Regions from separate parts of the Nonomuraea sp. LP-02 genome, predicted to be linked through region 1. Evidence: riboswitches for the same ligand, from Rfam matches in the RefSeq annotation. Region 1 holds a riboswitch; each other region holds the start of a gene.
The links. Region 1 has a riboswitch for thiamine pyrophosphate ahead of thiO (glycine oxidase ThiO). Riboswitches for the same ligand answer to the same signal wherever they lie in the genome.
Positions count from the first base shown of each region.

Region 1 (2,256 bases):
CCGGGTGTCGAAGCCCAGCTCCTCCTGGGTCGCACCGACCACCAGCTCGCCGTCGCCCCGGGGGACGAGGTAGACGGGGGAGCCGTGCACGGAGCCTCGTACGCACCGGGTCAGCAGCGGCTGCGGCGAGCGCAGGCGCAGGATCTGCCCCTTGACCGGCCGCACCGGCACCCCGGCCAGAGCGGCGCTCCAGGCCCCGGCCGCCAGCACCACCGTCGTGGCGGGCAGCTCGGCACCCTCCTCCAGCCGCACACCCGTGACCCGGCCCGCCGGCCCGTCCGCGCGCAGCAGCGTGGTGACCCGGGCGCGTACGAGCGGCACGTCCAGACGTTCCAGCGCGGCGAGCAGCGCCGCCGTCACCCGGCGCGGATCCACCCAGGCGTCACCGGCGGCCAGCAGCCCGCCGCGCACCGACGGCGCCAGCATCGGCTCCAGGCGGCGGCACTCGCGCCCGGTCAGCCGCTCCACCGGGAGCCCCAACTTGTCCATGAACGCGGCCAGCTCGTCCAGCGCCGCGAGGTCGTCGGCCCCGAACGCCACGTCGAGCGTGCCCTCCGCGCGCAGGTCCACCCCGCGCGCCCCCTCGGGCAGCCCCGCGTCGGCGGCCAGCTCGGCGGCGAAGGCCGGCCAGCGGCGCAGCGACGCCAGGCCCAGCCGCAGCAGCGGCTCCTCGGTGTAGGTCACCTCGCTGACCGGCGCCAGCATGCCCGCGGCCGCGTGCGAGGCCCCGCCCGCGGGATCGGGATCGACCACGGTGACCGGCCGCCCCGCCCGCGCCAGCCGCCACGCGACGGACAGCCCGACGACCCCGCCGCCGACGATGACCTCCACCATGCGCTCCCTTCGCCGGCATGATCCGGATCAGGTGTCTTGCGGTCGAAGGCCCTGTACAGCCTTCCTCTCAGCCCGGTCACGGCCGGACTCCCGCGCGTCTTACGCCCCCAGCCTACGACCTCGCCGGCGGCGCCAGGCACGCCCCCCTTCGCCGCCGGGCCCCGTACCCGTCTATGGTCTTGGTCGTGGACCATGTCGTGGTGGTGGGAGCGGGCCTGGCCGGCGTACGCACGGTCGAGGCGCTGCGCGGGCGCGGATTCGGCGGCAGGATCACCCTCGTCGGGCGGGAACGCCACCGCCCCTACGACCGTCCGCCCCTGACCAAGAGCGTGCTGCTCGGCGAGTCCGACACCACCTTTGTCGACGCCGACCTCGCCGCGCTGCGCGTCGCCTTCCGTCCCGGCGTGTCCGCCACCGCGCTGCGGCCGGGCGCCGTCGAGACCACCGAGGGCGAGCTGCGCTACGACGGCCTGGTCATCGCGACCGGCGCCGACCCGGTCCTGCTGCCGGGCGACGGCCCCCAGCACGTCCTGCGCACCCTCGACGACGCGCACGAGCTGCGCGCCGCGCTCGTGCCCGGCGCCCGCGTCGTGGTCGCCGGCGCGGGCTGGGTGGGGGCCGAGGTGGCCACGGCCGCCCGCCGCGCCGGCTGCGCGGTCACCGTCGTCGAGGCCGGTCCCGCGCCGCTCGCCGCCGCCGTCGGCGAGGAGATCGGCGCCCGCACCGAACGCTGGTACGACGGCATCGACCTGCGTCTCGGCGCCATGGTCCACTCCGTCGAGGAGGGCGGCGTCGAGCTGGTCGGCGGCGAGTTCATCGACGCGCACGTGGTCGTCGCCGGCATCGGCGTGCGCCCGGCCGTCCAGTGGCTGGCCGACGCCGACCTCGACCTGCACAACGGCGTCGTCGTGGACGAGCACCTGCGCGCCTCGCTGCCCGGCACGGTCGCGGTGGGCGACTGCGCCGCCTGGTGGTCGCGCCGCTTCCAGGACCGGCTGCGGGTCGAGCACTGGGACACCGCGCTCAACGCCCCCGAGGTCGCCGCCGCGAGCCTGCTCGGCGAGGACGCCGTCTACGACCCGGTGCCGTACTTCTGGTCGGAGCAGTTCGGGCACATGGTCCAGTACGCCGGCCATCACCCCGCGGGCGAGCGCCTGCTCTACCGCGGCGGCCCCGAGGGCAAGTGGTCGGCCGTCTGGCTGAGGGGCGACGACACCCTCGCCGCGGTGTTCGCCGTCGACCGGCCGAGAGACCTCGTCCAGGGCCGCCGCATCATCGGCGCGGGCTCCCGGCTGGACGCGGAACGCCTGGTAGATCCAGACGTCCCCCTACGGGATTGTGTTGTTTGAGCAAGCACGGCATGTGGTAGTTGTGGTTCCGTGACGCTTTCTGTTGCACAGATCGACCGGGAGACCGACCAGC
Region 1 is NZ_JAXCLK010000001.1:3,187,961-3,190,216, reverse strand. Features, by position in the region: gene thiO (glycine oxidase ThiO) at 1-834, opposite strand, end outside; TPP riboswitch at 822-938, opposite strand; gene SMD20_RS14820 (NAD(P)/FAD-dependent oxidoreductase) at 1,020-2,183, shown strand; gene SMD20_RS14815 (Rv2175c family DNA-binding protein) at 2,214-2,256, shown strand, end outside.

Region 2 (2,256 bases), 2.5 Mb from region 1:
CGGATCCGCGGGCTGTAGGCGGCCACGACCGTCGCGCCGCCCGCCCGCGTGGAGTCGATGAAGACCTTGCCCGCGCGGTCCTCCCTGATGAACGCCGTCGTCGCGAGCGCCGGGTCCACCCGCTCGGCGCGGGCCCCGATCGCGCGGGTGGCGGCGGCCAGGTCCTCCATCGGGACGCCCGGCTCGACCGGCACGAACACGTGCACGCCCTTGGCCCCGCTGGTCTTCACCGCGCCCGCCAGCCCCGCGTCCGCCAGCGCCTGCCGCACCAGGAACGCCGCCCGCACGGCCAGCTCGAACGACTCCGTGCCCTCCGGCGGATCGAGGTCCAGCACCAGGTGGGTGAAGTGGTCGCCGGCGAACAGCGCCGGGTGGTACTCCACCGCCCGCTGGTTGCCGAACCAGATCAGCGTCCGCCGGTCGTTGCCCAGCGCGTACGTCACCTGCCGCCGCGACGAGTCCGCCCACACCGAGACGCGCTCGATCCACGGAGGGGCGTACTTCGGCAGGTTCTTCTGCATGAAGGGCTCCTGCCCGGGGCGTACCCGGACGACCGAGAGCGCCCGGTCGCGCAGCACCGGCACCAGGCGGTCCGCGACCGCGTCGAGATAGTCGACCAGGTCGCGTTTGGTGGCCTCGGCCCCGTCGAACAGCGGCTGGTCGAGATTGGTCAGCGTCACGCCCTCGCGGGTCTCCTCGCCGGTCACCCCGTCCACGATATCCGAACACCTGTTACAGTGATCGACTGACGCGGGGTGCCCGGCGATCCGGGCTGAGATCACACCCGTCGAACCTGATCTAGCTCGCACTAGCGAAGGGACGTCATGTTCTGCGATGACATGTGGCTGCGCACGGCCGACCTGATGACCGCGATCCACGGCCACCCGTTCAACGTCGCGCTCGGCGACGGCACCCTCGACGCCGACCGGTTCGCGTTCTACATCGTGCAGGACGCCCGCTACCTGGAGGCGTTCTCCAAGGCGCTCGCCACCGCCTCGGCGCGGGCCACCGACCTGGACGAGGCGGCGTTCTTCGCGAGCAGCGCGCACACGGCGCTGGCCGCCGAGCGCCTGCTGCACGCCGGCTACGTCGCCGAGCTGGGCGCGGACGCGGCCGGGGTCACCACGTCGCCGACGTGCCTGGCGTACGCGTCCTACCTCCAGGCGACGGCGCTGTCGGCGCCGTACCCGGTGCTGGTGGCGGCGCTGCTGCCGTGCTTCTGGATCTACCAGGACGTGGGCACGGCGCTGCTGGGGCGCGCGGGCGACCTCGGCGGACACCCGTACGGCAAGTGGATCTCCACCTACTCCGACCCGGAGTTCGCGGCGTCGGTGACCCGGGCCAAGGCGATCGCCGACCGGCTCGCCGAAGGCGCGGACGCCGGCACGCGGGCGGCGATGGAGCAGGCTTATCTGACGGCGGCGGCGTACGAGTGGATGTTCTGGGACAGCGCCTGGCGGCGCGAGGGCTGGCCCACGGCCCGCTGGCTCGCGCCCTGACCTTCAGCCGAGCCGTCGCGCCAGCTCGGGCAGGCCGGGGCCGGTCAGCGCGGCCAGCCCGGCGGGCCGCCCGCTGAGCACGAGCAGCAGCGACCCGACCGGCCCCTCGACGCTCTCCCCCGCGCCGGCCGACCAGTCGGCGTCGGTGGCGGCGAAGCGCAGCCCGGCGAAGCGCCGCCGGGGGTGGAAGGGGAAGCCGCGGTCCCAGACGTGCTGGGCGCAGGCCCGCGCGGCGGCGACCGGCATGGCCCGTTCGATGCCGAGCGGAACGGCGATGTCCTGGCCGTGTACGAGCACGTCGAACAGCGGGTCGAGCGGTTTCGTCGAGGGCTGCCTGCGGCGCGAGTCCGCGGAGCGGCGGATCTCGGCGACCAGCCGGTCCGCCGGGCGCCGGCGGGCCAGCCGCACCGCGCTGTCGTGGATGGCGCGGTCGAAGTCCCCTCTCGCCCGGACGAACGCGGCGAGCGCCCGCCCGGTGTGCGCCGTGGCGAACGTGAGGTGCGCCGCGACGTCCCGCACCCGCCAGCCCTCGCACAGCGAGGGCCGGTCCCATGCGGCCTCGGGCAGCGCGTCGAGCAGGTCGGCGAGGTCGCGGCGCTCGCTCGCGAGGACGGACCGGATCTCTTCCTGGCGCATGCCTCCCCCTTTGCTAAGGTTGCCGTAATATAAGGCAGCCTTAGCGTTTTGGAGAAGGACCGTGGCCGCCACACATCCGCCGCACGTCGTGGCCCTGCTGTACGAGGCGTTCCTGCGCCTC
Region 2 is NZ_JAXCLK010000001.1:5,694,504-5,696,759, forward strand. Features, by position in the region: gene SMD20_RS26550 (DNA polymerase domain-containing protein) at 1-716, opposite strand, end outside; TPP riboswitch at 742-837, shown strand; gene tenA (thiaminase II) at 825-1,499, shown strand; gene SMD20_RS26560 (maleylpyruvate isomerase family mycothiol-dependent enzyme) at 1,503-2,135, opposite strand; gene SMD20_RS26565 (MarR family winged helix-turn-helix transcriptional regulator) at 2,197-2,256, shown strand, end outside.
Region 2: linked by a shared signal. The riboswitch ahead of tenA (thiaminase II) and the one ahead of thiO (glycine oxidase ThiO) in region 1 are both predicted to bind thiamine pyrophosphate.

Region 3 (2,256 bases), 3.4 Mb from region 1:
GGCGCTTTCCACAGGCTGTGGATGGTCCGGTGAGCACCGTACTCTGGGGGCATGCCGGAACTTCCCGAAGTGGAGTCTCTGGCCCACTTCCTGCGCGAACGGGCGGTGGGTCGGTCCATCATGGCCGTCGACGTGGTCGGCATCCAGGCGCTCAAGACGTTCGATCCGCCGGTCACGGCGCTCGGCGGGCTGACCGTCACCGGGGTGGCGAGGCACGGCAAGTTCCTCGACCTCGACTGTGACGGCCTGCACCTGGTCGTCCACCTGGCGCGGGCCGGATGGCTGCGCTGGCGCGACGACATGTCGGGGGCCAAGCCGGTGCGGCCGGGCAAGGGCCCGCTCGCGGCGCGGGTGCGCTTCGCGCCCGACGACGAGGGGCTGGCGCCGGGGTTCGAGCTGACGGAGGCGGGGACGCAGAAGCGGCTCGCCATCTATGTCACGAAAAATCCGGACGAGGTGCCCGGCGTCGCCGCCCTCGGCCCCGACCCCCTCGACCCGGCCTTCACCGTGGACGCGCTGAAGCGCATCGTGGGCGGCAACCGTACGCAGATCAAGGGCCTGCTCCGCGACCAGCGGATCATCGCCGGCATCGGCAACGCCTACTCCGACGAGGTGCTGCACGCGGCGCGGATGTCCCCGTTCAAGATCGCCGCGACGCTGACCGACGCGCAGGTCGCCGACCTGCACGAGGCCATCGTCACCACGCTCGCCGACGCCGTCGAACGGGCCCACGGCCTGGCGGCCAAGGACCTCAAGGCGGAGAAGAAGTCGGGCCTTCGCGTGCACAACCGGGCGGGGCAGCCCTGCGACGTGTGCGGCGACACGATCCGCGAGGTGTCGTTCGCCGACTCCTCGCTGCAGTACTGCCCGACCTGCCAGACCGGCGGCAAGCCACTCGCCGACCGGCGGATGTCCAAGCTGCTCAAGTGACTCCCCGTGGGCGGGACAATGGAAGCATGACCGTTCCTGAGACCGAGGCCAGCGCCGTCCCCGCGGACGCCTACCTGCTCGACGTGCGTGAGCAGGACGAATGGCTCGCGGGCCACGCGCCGGACGCCGTGCACATCCCCATGACCCAGATCCAGGGCCGGGTCGAGGAGATCCCCGCCGACCGCACCGTCTACGTCGTCTGCCGGGTCGGCGGCCGGTCGTTGCAGGTCGCCGCCTGGCTCAGCCAGCTCGGGCGCGACGCCGTCAACGTCGGCGGCGGCATGCAGTCGTGGGAGGCCGCGCGCCGGCCCATGGTGAGCGAGACCGGTCAGGACCCGTTCGTGGCCTGATCGGCCGAACCAGAGCCTCATATGGCGCTTCTAGCGCCATTGAGGCATCATGAGGGCGAAAACTACAGATCGTCGCGGGAGCTCGGGGTTCGCCGGGCTGAGAGGGCAGCCATCCAGCCGCTGCCGACCGCCTGAACCTGTCCGGGTAATGCCGGCGTAGGGAGTGTGCGATGGCGCATGTCGCCGACGAAGTCCCCCTGACCCTCGACGGCGCTCCGCCGAAGACGCTCGGCGTCCTCGACCAGGGCGCCCTCTGGGCCAACCTCGGCGTCAGCCTCCTCGGCTTCTCCGGGGCGCTGTTCCTGCTCGACCCGCTCGGCAACGCCCCGCTCAGCCTGGCGGGCGCGCTCGTCGCGGCCCTGGTCGGCAGCCTCATCGGCACCGCCATGGTCGGTCTGTCGGCCGTCCCCGGCACGCAGACGGGGCAGCCCGCCATGGTGCTGCTGCGCGGGCTGTTCGGGGCGAAGATCTCCTACGTCCCCACGGTGCTCAACATCGTCCAGATGCTGGGCTGGGGGGCGTTCGAGCTGTGGGTGATCGCCAAGGCCGCCACCGCGATCTTCGGCGGGGTGCCCTACCAGGTGTGGGTGATCGCCGCCGGGGTGCTCACGACCGCGCTGACGATCTGGCCGCTCGGCTCGATCCGGCTGCTGCGCCGCTACGTCACGGTCGGCGTGATCATCTCGATGCTCTGGTTCACCTGGTTCTTCCTGAACGAGGCCCCCTCGTACGCCGGCGGCTCGTGGACCGCGTTCCCCGCCGCCGTCGACTACGTGATCGCCCTGTCGGTCTCCTGGGTGCCGATGGCCGCCGACTTCGCCCGGCACTCCCGCTCCAGCCGCGCCGCGTTCACCGGCGTCGTCGGCGGCTACACGCTGGCCCAGGTCGCCTGCCTGGGGCTGGGCGTGTACGCGGTCGCCATCGCCGGCTCCGCCGCCGTCACCGCCGACAGCACGGCGGTCTTCGCGCCGTTCGT
Region 3 is NZ_JAXCLK010000001.1:6,578,176-6,580,431, forward strand. Features, by position in the region: gene SMD20_RS30985 (Fpg/Nei family DNA glycosylase) at 52-930, shown strand; gene SMD20_RS30990 (rhodanese-like domain-containing protein) at 957-1,280, shown strand; TPP riboswitch at 1,345-1,460, shown strand; gene SMD20_RS30995 (purine-cytosine permease family protein) at 1,451-2,256, shown strand, end outside.
Region 3: linked by a shared signal. The riboswitch ahead of SMD20_RS30995 (purine-cytosine permease family protein) and the one ahead of thiO (glycine oxidase ThiO) in region 1 are both predicted to bind thiamine pyrophosphate.